DNA from 3 places in the Thermotoga maritima MSB8 genome. Region 1 is predicted to be linked to each of the others. Evidence: predicted binding sites of a transcription regulator. Region 1 holds the regulator's gene; each other region holds the start of a gene.
What was found. Region 1 encodes HrcA, which represses chaperone genes, less so after heat shock. Its sites were predicted from a motif close to ATTAGCACTCNNANNNTNNGAGTGCTAAT; they were not measured.
Positions count from the first base shown of each region.

Region 2: groES (co-chaperone GroES) is a predicted target of HrcA. The motif match lies at 2,685-2,713, and genes of this name have one in related genera.
Region 3: dnaK (molecular chaperone DnaK) is a predicted target of HrcA. The motif match lies at 2,446-2,474, and genes of this name have one in related genera.

Region 1 is NC_000853.1:873,954-878,223, forward strand. Features, by position in the region: gene yqeH (ribosome biogenesis GTPase YqeH) at 1-426, shown strand, start outside; gene dnaJ (molecular chaperone DnaJ) at 423-1,532, opposite strand; gene TM_RS04350 (nucleotide exchange factor GrpE) at 1,539-2,057, opposite strand; gene hrcA (heat-inducible transcriptional repressor HrcA) at 2,062-3,078, opposite strand; tRNA gene TM_RS04360 (tRNA-Leu) at 3,207-3,293, shown strand; gene TM_RS04365 (L-threonylcarbamoyladenylate synthase) at 3,347-4,270, shown strand, end outside.
Region 2 is NC_000853.1:530,628-534,897, reverse strand. Features, by position in the region: gene TM_RS02615 (AAA family ATPase) at 1-568, shown strand, start outside; gene groL (chaperonin GroEL) at 755-2,371, opposite strand; gene groES (co-chaperone GroES) at 2,386-2,661, opposite strand; RNA gene ssrA (transfer-messenger RNA) at 2,859-3,214, opposite strand; gene TM_RS02590 (ABC transporter permease) at 3,337-4,270, shown strand, end outside.
Region 3 is NC_000853.1:389,643-393,912, forward strand. Features, by position in the region: gene TM_RS01895 (efflux RND transporter permease subunit) at 1-2,392, opposite strand, end outside; gene dnaK (molecular chaperone DnaK) at 2,626-4,270, shown strand, end outside.

The sequences.
Region 1 (4,270 bases):
CCTGAGTGTCAAAAGAGAGTTCTGCCAAGAGAAGAACTTTCCAGGAAAACCTTCAAGCCGGATAATGGAAGAACCATCTTCATGGGGGGACTGTGCCGATTCGATATTCATTTTGAAACAGAAAAGAATCCGATCTTTCTGCTTTTCTCCTCTAAAGAAGTAACCTTCCATGAAACGAGGAGGGAAAGAGCAGATGAGCTCATGAGAAACAGACTGGGAGATCTGCTAATTCCTCCATGCTCTAAAACAAAATTTGAAAATTTTAAGTGGAAGAGAGAAACCTTTACGTTGAAAGAAGGAGAAGAACTGGCGGTGGCGGGACTGGGATGGATGAGTGTCCGAAGAGGGCCTTTCACCGTCGAAGTCACGGTCCCGGATAGCGTGAAGCTCGTTGTTAGAGAAGCACTCGTCAATCCCAAACGCTAACCGATCGTGACTCCGCGTTTTTTCGCCAGTTCTTCGAGGACTTTTCTTTCCTCTCTGGAGAGACTCTTTGGTATCTCAACGTGCACGTTCACGATGAGATCTCCGCGCCTTCCATACCTGTTTGGAAGGCCTTTTCCCTTCAACCTGAAGACGGTTTCCGGCTGAGTTCCCGGAGGAATCTTCAACATCGTCGTACCGCCTTCTGGAAGAGGAACTTCAACGGTTGTTCCCAAGATAGCCTGAAGGTAGTCTATTGTGACATCATACACGAGATCTGAACCGGATTTCTTGAATCTGGGATCTGGTTTCACACGGACGATAATTATCAGATCACCGTAAGGTCCACCGTAATATCCCGCATTTCCACCGCCAGTGATTCTAAGATGAGTACCATCTTCCACATTTGGTGGGATTTTCACCGTTCTTCTGACCTTTCTGAGAACTCTGCCGCTTCCACCACACTCGTGGCAGTATTCCCGTGGAATCTTCCCTGTGCCGCCACACCTCTCACAGGTTCTCTCGCTGACGAAGTAACCAAAGAACGATCTTCGTTCTTCTCTGATCCTTCCCGTTCCACCACAACTTGGACAATCCATGTATCCAGCGTTGGGTTCTACGCCAGTTCCGCCACACCTCGGACAGGTTTCGTACCTTTCGTATTCCACGGGTATCTCCGCTCCGTTGATCAAATCGGAGAGAGTTACTTCTATTTCGTACCTTATATCTTCGCCTCTTCGGGCGTATTCTCTTCTTTCTTCCTGGTGTGGTCTTTCGCCAAAGAAAACGTCGAATATATCTCTGTTGAAGATGTTTTCAAAGTCTCTGAATATATCGTCGAAGAAGCCACCAGATTCTGTTTCCTGATACGTGGGTTGTTCTCCCACGTATCCGAAACGATCGTACATAGCCCTCTTCTGTGGGTCGCTGAGGACTTCGTAGGCCTCCTGAATTTCCTTAAAACGCTGTTCGGCTTCCTTCCTGTTTTCCGGATGACGATCCGGATGCCACTCTTTTACGAGTCTCTTGTAAGCCCTTTTTATTTCTTCCTGTGTGGCGTCTCTGGGAACACCGAGAATTTCGTAGTAATCCTTCTTTTCTTTTTTCATGATCCATCACTCCTTCTTATCAGAAGGTTCTTCAACCTTCCTTTCTTCCTTCTTTCGTGGTTTCACTGCAACCTTCACTTTTGCGGGTTTCAAGACTTTCCCGTGGAATTTGTAACCACTCTCTACTACCTCAAGGATAGTGTATTCTTCCACGTCTTCTGTTTCTACTCTTTCAACTGCTTCGTGTTCAAAAGGATCGAATTTCTCTCCCACGTGGATCTTTGTAAGCCCCTCTTTTTCCAAGACGTTCAGGAGTTTTTTGTATATCATTTTCACACCTTCGTAGAAGGCGTCTCCCTTTTCTCCCTGATTCAATGCCCTTTCGAAATCATCGAGAACGGGAATGAGTTTCGATATGAGGTATTCATTCGCGTTCTTTATCAATTCTCTTTTTTCACGGGCGACTTCCTCACGATAGTTTTCGTATTCAGCTTTCAGCCTTTTTGCGTACTCTTCCAGTTCTTTGTATTTTTCTTTCAGTTCTTCACATTCCTGTGTGAGTTCCTTCTTCTCCTTTTCACTCATCTTTTCACCTCCTGGAAGTTGAAGTGAAATACTCTGAAAGACGGTTCAGAATGTATTCAAACACCCTGTGATTTCTATCGTACTTCGTAACCTTCGACGTGAAGAGGTACACACTCCCGATAGGAGATTCTCCTTTAAAGTATTTCCCTGAAAAAACGGCGAATTTTTCCAGCTTTTTTCTGCCGATTTCCCTTCCTATCCTGACGGTTATGCCTTCTCCAACTAAGCTCTCGAGAAATTTCTGATCCTTCACTTCTTCGAGAAGGTTTCTGATGTCCTCCAGAGTGAGCGTTTCGTCCTTTAGAAGGTTCTCAAGACCTGCATCCAGATATCTCTCGACAGTCTCACCTATCAGAGATTCAATCAACCTGAGGAATCCACTTCCTTTCAGGCTTTCTATTTTACCCATCAACACTTCTCCTACTGTTCTGCCTCTGAGGAGGAAGTTGAGCTGTCTTTCGATTTCTTCCCAGTTCAGTCGTTCCTGAGTTTTGATAGGAGTAACTTTGGAAACACCGAATTCCGTCAATATGGAAAAAATGAGGTAGTCTTCCGAAACAGGAATGAGCATCACTCTGAGTATTTTCAAATCTCTTGTGTTTGGTCTTTCTATGAGGACGTAACCTTCCGTCAATCGAGCTAGAAGATTTCCCGCAAGGAAGAGAACCTTTTCCGGATCAGCGAGAGGCATCGATTTGAAAGTCTCCACTGCGAGATCCGCTTCTGATGTTTCTTTTGAGATTTTCAGCATTTCTTCGTAGTAAAATCTCAACCCCTTGTCAGTTGGAATCCTCCCAGCCGATGTGTGGGGCTGGTATATGTATCCAAGGTACTCCAATTTTTTCATATCATTTCTTATAGTGGCACTGCTGAACTCTATATTGCTCACTTCCAGAACTCTCTGTGAGCTCACAGGTTTTTTATTTTCTATGTACTCTCTCACGATGCAGTAAAGCACTTTTCTCTGACGATCGTTCAGTTTCTTCAAGGCTTCGTTGTTCTTCCTGTTGAGCCTTCTCATGATTTAGCACTCCCTTCTTTTGAGTGCTAATAATAGTTTAGCACACATTTTAAAAGAATTCAAGAAGGAAGAGGGATTCTCGGAACTTGACTTTAGAAAGAGAAAGCTGGTACTATATATAATGGAGGGCCGAGGTGGCGGAATGGCAGACGCGGCTGACTCAAAATCAGCTGGGGGATAACCCCGTGCGGGTTCAAGTCCCGCCCTCGGCACCACAGGGGCTCCGAAGAGCCCCTTTATTTTGTATCACATCAGGAGGGAAAAACCTGTGACCAGAGTGTTAAAGGTGGATCCCCTCTTTCCCGACGAGAAAGTTCTGAAAGAAGCGGCTGAACTTCTCCGGAACGGAGAAGTGATCATTTTCCCCACCGAAACCGTTTACGGAATAGGAGCGGATGCGTACAACGAAGAGGCCTGCAAGAAAATCTTCAAGCTGAAAGAAAGACCCGCTGACAATCCTCTCATTGTTCATATACATTCCTTCAAACAGCTGGAAGAAATCGCGGAGGGTTACGAACCTCATCTGGATTTTTTGAAAAAGTTCTGGCCGGGGCCGTTGACGGTTATTTTTCGAAAAAAATCCGAAAAGATACCTCCCGTGGTGACTGCTGATCTTCCAACGGTGGCTGTGAGGATGCCAGCACATCCGGTGGCCCTGAAGTTGATAGAACTCTTCGGTCATCCTATAGCCGCTCCAAGTGCAAATATTTCGGGAAGACCCAGCGCTACGAACGTGAAACACGTCATAGAAGACTTCATGGGCAAAGTTAAGCTGATAATCGATGCAGGGGATACTCCCTTCGGCCTGGAGTCCACCATTGTGGACCTCACAAAAGAAAAGCCTGTTCTTCTGAGGCCAGGGCCAGTGGAAGTTGAACGACTGAAAGAGCTCTTTCCGGAACTCGTTGTGCCCGATTTTGTACGAAAAGGGAATTTTAAGGGCAGGCCACTTGCGCCGGGAATGAAATATCGACACTACGCTCCCTTAAAGCCTCTGATACTCGTAGAAGATTTGACGAAGATGGAGGAAGTATTGAAAAAGTACCCGGATCATGTGGTCATCTGTGTTGAAGAGAGAAAGGAACTGTACGACGACAGAATCGTTGTAGGATCTTTGAAAAACCCTTACAGTATCGCCCAAAACATCTTTTCTGCTCTGCGCGAGGCTGAAAAAATGGGGAAAGAGTATATA
Region 2 (4,270 bases), 340 kb from region 1:
GGGTGAAAGTATGGCCGAAGTGAGAAAAGAACTGGAATACAAAGGGAAAAAGATCAGAATCGTAAAGGGAGACATCACAAGAGAAGAAGTGGACGCCATAGTGAACGCGGCGAACGAATATCTGAAACACGGAGGAGGAGTAGCGGGAGCGATCGTGAGAGCAGGTGGAAGCGTTATCCAGGAAGAAAGCGACAGGATCGTTCAAGAACGAGGAAGAGTCCCGACAGGTGAAGCGGTGGTAACCAGCGCTGGAAAGCTGAAGGCAAAATACGTGATCCACACCGTGGGGCCCGTTTGGAGAGGAGGCAGTCATGGAGAGGACGAACTTCTCTACAAAGCAGTTTACAACGCTCTTCTTCGAGCTCACGAACTGAAATTGAAGAGCATCTCAATGCCTGCTATCAGTACAGGAATATTCGGATTTCCGAAAGAAAGAGCGGTGGGAATCTTTTCAAAAGCAATAAGAGATTTCATCGATCAACATCCTGATACCACTCTGGAAGAGATCCGCATATGCAACATAGATGAGGAAACAACGAAGATTTTCGAAGAAAAGTTCAGCGTTTGATGAAACCAAAAGAAGGGGCAAACGCCCCTTCTTTTTTAAGACCTCTGAGGAAGTATTGAATCAACTCAAACGAGTTCTTGGACCTCTTCCGCAACAGATTTCCATACCTGAAAGGAACTATTGATATTTTCATCATACCACAAAAACTAAAAAAGTAAAGGGGGCCAAGGGCCCCCTTTATTTCCATCAGAATTCTTCAGGCATGCTCGGTGTTTCTTTCTTCTCCTCGGGTTTTTCAACGATGAGCACTTCCGTTGTCAGGAGCATTCCAGCGATGGATGCAGCATTCTGCAGGGCGCTCCTTGTAACCTTTGCTGGGTCAATGATTCCTCTTTCAAACATGTTGCAGTATTCTCCTCTGAGTGCGTCGAATCCATAGGCTGGATCGTCATTCGAAAGTATCTTCTCAATGATCACCGCTCCGTCGTATCCCGCGTTTTCAGCAATCTGCTTAATAGGGGCTGAGAGTGCCTTGTAAACGATCTGGGCTCCTATTTTCTCGTCGCCTTCGAGCTCTTCTATGACCTTTTCAACGGCTTTTCTTGCTCTCAGGAGTGTTACTCCTCCACCTGGAACGATTCCTTCTTCGACAGCTGCTCTCGTGGCGCTCAGTGCGTCTTCAATTCTGTGTTTCTTTTCCTTGAGCTCTGTTTCGGTGGCCGCTCCAACCTTTATGACGGCTACTCCTCCTGCGAGTTTTGCCATCCTTTCCTGGAGAGTTTCTTTTTCGTACTCGGATGTGGTTTCCTCTATCTGGGCTTTGATCTGAGCGATTCTCTTCTTGATAGCCTCCGGATCACCTTTTCCTCCAATTATGATGGTTTCATCTTTCTTGACCCTCACAAGATCGGCTCTTCCGAGATCTTCGAGGGTGAGATCCTCGAGATTGATTCCGAGCTCTTCACTTGCCACCTGACCTCCGGTGAGTATCGCTATGTCCTGAAGCATGGCTTTTCTTCTTTCACCGAATCCAGGAGCCTTTACAGCACAGGACTGGAGAGTACCCTTGAGCTTGTTGAGAACAAGTGTTGTCAGAACTTCTCCTTCAACGTCTTCCGCTATGACGAGAAGTGGTTTTCCGGTCTGAGCGACTTTTTCAAGGATCGGAATGAGAGGCTTCACAGCGCTGAGCTTCCTGTCAGTGATGAGTATGAAGGGTTCCTTCAGAACGACTTCCATCTTCTCGGCATCCGTGACGAAGTACGGTGAAATGTAACCCCTGTCAAACTGCATACCTTCGGTGAATTCAACGTATGTTTCGAGTGTTTTGGAATCTTCCACAGTGATGACTCCGTCTTCTCCTACCTTGTCCATAGCTTCTGCGATGAGTTCTCCTATTTCAGCGCTGTTCGCAGATATGGCGGCAACATGGGCGATGTCTTCCCTACCGGAAAGTTTCTTGGAAACCTTCTTGATCTCTTCAACGGCCTTCTCAACGGCTTTGTCTATACCTCTCTTGAGGAGAATTGGATTGGCACCCGCTGCAACATTCTTGAGACCTTCTTTGATCATAGCCTGTGCGAGAACCGTAGCCGTTGTTGTACCGTCACCGGCAACATCGTTTGTTTTGGAAGCAACCTCTTTCACGAGCTGAGCTCCAAGGTTTTCGAATTTGTCCTCGAGCTCAATCTCCTTGGCTATGGAAACACCGTCGTTGGTTATTGTTGGAGAACCCCACGATTTTTCGATAACAACGTTCCTTCCCTTTGGTCCGAGAGTCACCTTTACCGCGTTAGCGACCTTGTCCACACCTCTTTCGAGTGCTCTTCTCGCTTCTTCATTGAACTTCAGAATCTTCGGCATATCTCACACCTCCTTCACTCTTCGATTTTCGCGAGTATGTCATTCACATCGATGATGATGTAATCCTCATCATCAATCTTTATTTCTGTACCCGCATATTTGGAGTAAATAACCTTGTCTCCAACTTTGATGTCGAATTTTTCGTCGTCATCGATCTTTCCCACGGCTACGACCTCTGCCTTCATCGGTTTTTCTTTTGCGGAATCTGGAAGAACGATTCCTCCCTCTGTCTTCTTTTCCTCTTTGATGGGCTTGATGAGGAGTCTTTCACCGAGAGGTATCACTTTCATCATCCATCCCTCCTTCGTAGATGTTTAGCACTCTCATCATTCGACTGCTAATATAAATATACTACTTTTTACGAGCCTCTTCAAGGGATATTGATTAAGAAAAACAAACACAAATCCAACATTACCGTTAATAATGAATAAACAATGATTCAAAGAGATAGAAGAAAAATAAAAAGGCGCTTGAAGCGCCCTCTTTCTGGTGGAGGCGGGGGGATTCGAACCCCCGTCCGAAGATGGAGGCCCCTGGGCTTCTCCGAGCGCAGCCCGTGTTTTCGCTCTCGGGAGGGACCTCCCACGGGCAGGGTGTCCTCTCCCACAGCCTTCCTGAGTTTTCCCGATTCAGGCCGGAAGGCGAAGCTGAATCGGTAGGCTGGATCTCTCACGCCCTCTTCCGAAGCCCAGCCAACTTCGGAGAGGACGGCCGCTTATCTATTAAGCGGCAACAGCAACAGGTTCGTTGGCACTTATTCTTTGTCCCACCTTTTTTACGAGGAGGTGGGGACCTCGGCTCGCTTCCCAGGGGACTCCATCCCCGTCGAACCCGTTCGCCCCCTGGTTTATCAATCCATCCTTATTATACCACTGTTCAGACTCTTCCAAATGTCGGAAGGTTCAGGGTATGTTGTATAATCATATGAAGGTGCATACCCAATTTACGACCAGGAGGTGTACCAGGTGACCGCATACATCATACGAAGACTTCTGCTCTTGCCCCTGATTCTCTTAGGAGTCACCTTCATCGTTTTTTCCATGATCCAGTCCCTCGGGCCGGATAAATTACTCGCAGCGTACGTCAACCCGAACATGCTGGACAAGTTAACGCCCGAGCAGATGGACGCTCTAAAGGAGAAGTACGGCTTGAACGACTTTTTCGTTGTGAGATACGTCAAATGGCTCGCAAACACTCTGAGAGGTGATCTCGGGTGGTCCCTTGTTGGGAAAGAACCGGTGAAAGATGCTCTTTTGAGAAGACTTCCATACACCGTTGAACTTGCGCTTTATGCAATTTTTCCCGTCGTATTCGTTGGAATATGGCTTGGTGTGAAGGCTGCGGTTCACAGAGGAAAATTCCTCGATCATTTCATAAGAATCTTCGCCGTGGTTGGCTGGTCTTTCCCTGATTTCGTCTTTGGATTGCTCGTTCTGATGATCTTCTACAGCATACTGAACTGGCTTCCTCCTGGGAATCTGAGTATGTGGGCTGAAGAAGTGATCAAATCACCAGAATTTCATCGCTACACAAAGCTCATCACAATAGACGCACTCTTGAACGGCAGATTGGACATCTTCTGGGATGGGCTGAAACACCTTATAGGTCCCATCATAACTCTTTCGTGGCTCTGGTGGGCGTATCTTCTGAGAATCACCAGGTCGAGCATGCTGGAAGTCCTGAATAAAGAATACGTGAGAACCGCCAGGGCAAAGGGTCTTCCCGAGGATGTGGTTATAAACAAACACGCCAGAAGAAATGCTTTGATTCCTGTCACCACTGTCGCCGGTGGTATGGTCATCGGTCTCTTCTCCGGTACTGTGATCGTGGAAACGGTCTTCAACAGAACGGGTGTGGGAAGTTTCACCGCGCAGGCAGCCCTGCAGCTCGATTACGCTT
Region 3 (4,270 bases), 480 kb from region 1:
TCACCAGATCCACGTAAACAACACGTTCTCCATCGGAGTGCTCCACTATAGAAGGAAGTGTTTCCCTTGAGATGTTTGAAACAACACCAAGAGGGACATCTCCTTTGAGACCAGTAAGCGAAATCTTCGATAAGTCTTCGGGGGATAGAAATTTTGCCTTTTTCAAAACGATGGGAAGTGTTCCTTCTTCCGTTCTCAGTGTTCCGATTTTCTTTCCGAGAAGGTAAGTCTGGAGATCCAGAAAGACCTGCCCTGCCACCACTCCGTTCATGAGGGCTTTGTTCCGGTCTATTTTCACATGAAGGACTTCCTTTTCAAAGGAATTTCTTATCTGAATCTTTTTGACTTCCTGCAGTTTCCTTAAGCGCTCGAAGATTTCTTTCGCTTTTTCCTGTATCAGGGAAAGGTCATCTCCTCTAACTTCGATCGTCACAGGATAGCCCAGAATTTCGTATATCTGCTGTGATTGCTCAAGAACTTCTATTTTCGCTTCTGGAATGTTCAGCTGGGAGATGGCATTCTTCAGTTTCTCTCTGTTTTTCGCGAATTCCCTCCTGCTTCCTCCGAGGTTCACCATTATTCTTGCTTCGTTCTGTCCCCTTCCCATTATCTGCGAGTAAACGTTCGTTATTCCAACTTCCGCGTAGAAGGAAGAGATTTTGTACTCGTTTCTGTGTTCGTTCAGGTAATCTTCTATTTGCTTCACAGCTTCGGCGGTTTTCTCATAGGACGACTGAGAGGGAAGTTTCACATCTATCACCATGAGATTCGTCTGGAAAGACGGGAGAAAACCCAGAGGTTTCGAAAGAAGGTAAATCACGGAGATTGCAACCAGAGCAAAAGAAATCACCAGGACCAGTTTCTTTCTCTTCAAACACCATTCCAATGCCTTCCGATAATGTTTTTGCAGTGCTTCGGTGAGTTTTCCTCTTCTTGGCTTTATCCACCTTGTACCCGCTGGAACGACGACTGTAGATACGAACAGCGAAGAAGAAAGTGCGAAGACGAACGCAATGGCGAAATACTTGAACAGTCTCACCACAAAGCCTGTGAAGAACACTATGGGAAGAAAAACAGAAACGGTTGTGAGTGTGGAAGCAAGAATCGCCAGCCACACCTCTCCCGCACCTTTTCTCGCGGCGTCCGGTATTGGATCACCGAGGGAGCGATGACGGTATATGTTTTCAAATACGACTATGGAATTGTCCACCAGCATTCCCAGTGCCATGATGAGACCACCCAGCGTGAGCGTGTCGAGGTTCAAGCCGAAGGCGTAAAGAAGAACAAAGGTGATCGTGAGGGACAGCGGAATGGAAAACGAAGTGACGATGGTTGACGTGAAATCCTTCAAAAAGATCAAAACCACCACGAAAGCCGCGATGAAGCCGTAGAGAAGATTCTTGAGAAGATTGTCGATCGCTCTTTCAGTGTAATAAGCCTGGTTCATGGCCTCTATGTAATTTATTTTGGAATCTCTCAGTATCCTCTTTATTTCACGGACAGTTTTGACGGTGTTCGCACCGCTTCTTTTGTAGATAGCGATGAGAGAAGCCTTCTTTCCGTTGACCCTGACTTCTCCCTGAACGCTTTCGTTCGTTATATTAACCTCGGCTATGTTTCTCAATCTCACGGGAACGAGTATGTTCGGTACCTTACCCTGCAGAAGGGACTGGTACTTCACTCCCCTGAAACCAACGATGGTGTTTTTGAGATCTTCTATGTTCTCAAACCGGCCGTCAACGGAAACGGGGTAAATGTTTCCTTCAGAATCGCTCACATAGCCGAACGGGTAAACGAGATTTCCAGAAAGGATGGTCTCTATCAACGAAGGATCAACATCGAACCGTTTTATTTTCTCCTGATCAAGTATAACCTCGACGATTTTTTCTGGTTTTCCCATCACTTCTACACTGGCGACTTCCGGCAGTCTTTTGATTTTCGACACGACATCTTCGTAGTCATCTTCCGTTGAGAAAGCATACACGGGAAGTAAGGAAGGATCGAACTCTACGACCACAGGATTCGCACCCTCTGGCAGGTCGCGAGTGGCAAGATCTACGTACCTTGAGAGTCTTCCAACAGCTTCGGAGGTTTTCACATTCCAGTCGAACTCGACGAGGATGAAAGAAACGGAATCCATCGACATGGAGGTGAACCTTCTAACACCCGGAGTTGAGGAAATGTACCCTTCAAGAGGTTTGGTTACGAGTTCTTCGACTTCTTCCGTGCCCGCTCCCATGTACGTGGTTATAACAACAGCGTAAGGGTACTCTATCTGAGGAAGAAGATCCAGCTTGAGATGCTGAAACGAAATGAAACCAAGGAAGACAACAGCCATCAACAACATGAAGATAGCTATGGGTCTTTTTGAAGAGATTTCCGCGATCTTCACTTCGATCCCTCCCCGACAGAACAAATTATAGCTCACTTTTGATCTGAATTGTTATTATCATTCAAACATTTCATTTGCTATACGATATTGTTTCTAAAAAATTATATATTCGATTTCCCTCATATTTAGGTGCATGTATGTTTTTACAAATTCTCATACGACCCCTTGACATCCCATTCTGTGCCTCACTATAATTTTTCATGGATGAGAAAAGGTTCTAAGGAGGTGACACAATGGCAGAAAAGAAAGAATTCGTTGTGGGAATAGACCTTGGAACGACAAATTCTGTTATAGCTTGGATGAAACCGGACGGTACAGTTGAAGTGATACCGAACGCTGAAGGAAGCAGGGTCACACCATCCGTGGTTGCGTTCACAAAGAGTGGAGAGATACTCGTAGGAGAACCCGCCAAGAGACAGATGATACTCAATCCTGAACGAACGATAAAATCCATAAAGAGAAAAATGGGAACTGATTACAAAGTGAGAATAGACGATAAAGAATACACTCCTCAGGAGATCAGCGCGTTCATTCTCAAGAAGCTGAAGAACGACGCGGAAGCGTACCTCGGTGGTGAAATAAAGAAAGCCGTCATCACCTGTCCCGCTTACTTCAACGATGCCCAGAGACAGGCAACGAAAGAGGCTGGAATCATAGCAGGTCTTGAGGTCTTGAGGATCATCAACGAACCAACCGCAGCGGCCCTCGCTTACGGACTCGATAAAGCTGGAAAAGAAGAGAAAGTGCTGGTTTACGACCTCGGTGGTGGAACGTTTGATGTCTCCATACTCGAGATAGGAGAAGGTGTGATCGAGGTCATCGCGACAGCTGGTAACAACCACCTCGGTGGAGACGACTTCGATCAGAGGCTCATTGACTGGATGGCAGAGGAATTCAAGAAACAGCACGGAATAGATCTCAGAGAAGACAGACAGGCGCTTCAGAGATTGAGAGACGCTGCCGAAAAAGCCAAGATAGAGCTTTCAACGAAGATGGAAACCGATGTGAGTTTGCCGTTCATCGCTGTCTCTCCGAGCGGACAGCCTCTGCACCTTGAAATGAGAATCACCAGAAGTCTCTTCGAATCGCTCACAAGAGATCTCGTTGAAATGACAAGAGGCCCAATCGAACAGGCACTGAACGATGCAAAGCTCTCACCACAGGATATCGACGAAATCATACTCGTCGGCGGTATGACCAGAGTTCCAATGGTGCAGAGGTTCATAAAGGAGTTCTTCGGAAAAGAACCCAACAAGAGCGTCAACCCGGACGAAGCAGTTGCTATCGGAGCAGCGATTCAGGCGGCGATACTCGCAGGCACCGAAGGAGCAAAGGGAAGAGATATCGTTCTCGTCGATGTAACACCACTAACACTCGGAATAGAAGTCAAAGGCGGACTCTTCGAACCGATAATCCCAAGAAATACCAAGATACCCGTGAGGAAGAGCAAGATCTTCACAACGGTTGAAGACGGTCAGACCGAAGTAGAAATCAGAGTCTATCAGGGTGAAAGGCCGATTGCGAGGGAAAACATCTTCCTTGGAAGCTTCAAACTCGTTGGAATTCCACCGGCACCGAGGGGTGTTCCTCAGATAGAGGTCACGTTCGACATAGACAGCGACGGAATAGTCCACGTTTCCGCAAAAGATCTCGGTTCTGGAAAAGAACAGTCCATGGTAGTCACAGGAAGACACAAGCTCTCCGAAGACGAAATAAAGAGAATGATAGAAGATGCGAAAAGATACGAAGAACAGGACAAACGTCTCAAAGAAGAAATCGAACTCAAGAACAGAGCAGACGATCTCGCATACAGCGTAGAAAAGACTCTGAAAGAACACGGAGATAAGATACCAGCGGATCTCAAGTCCAGACTTGAAG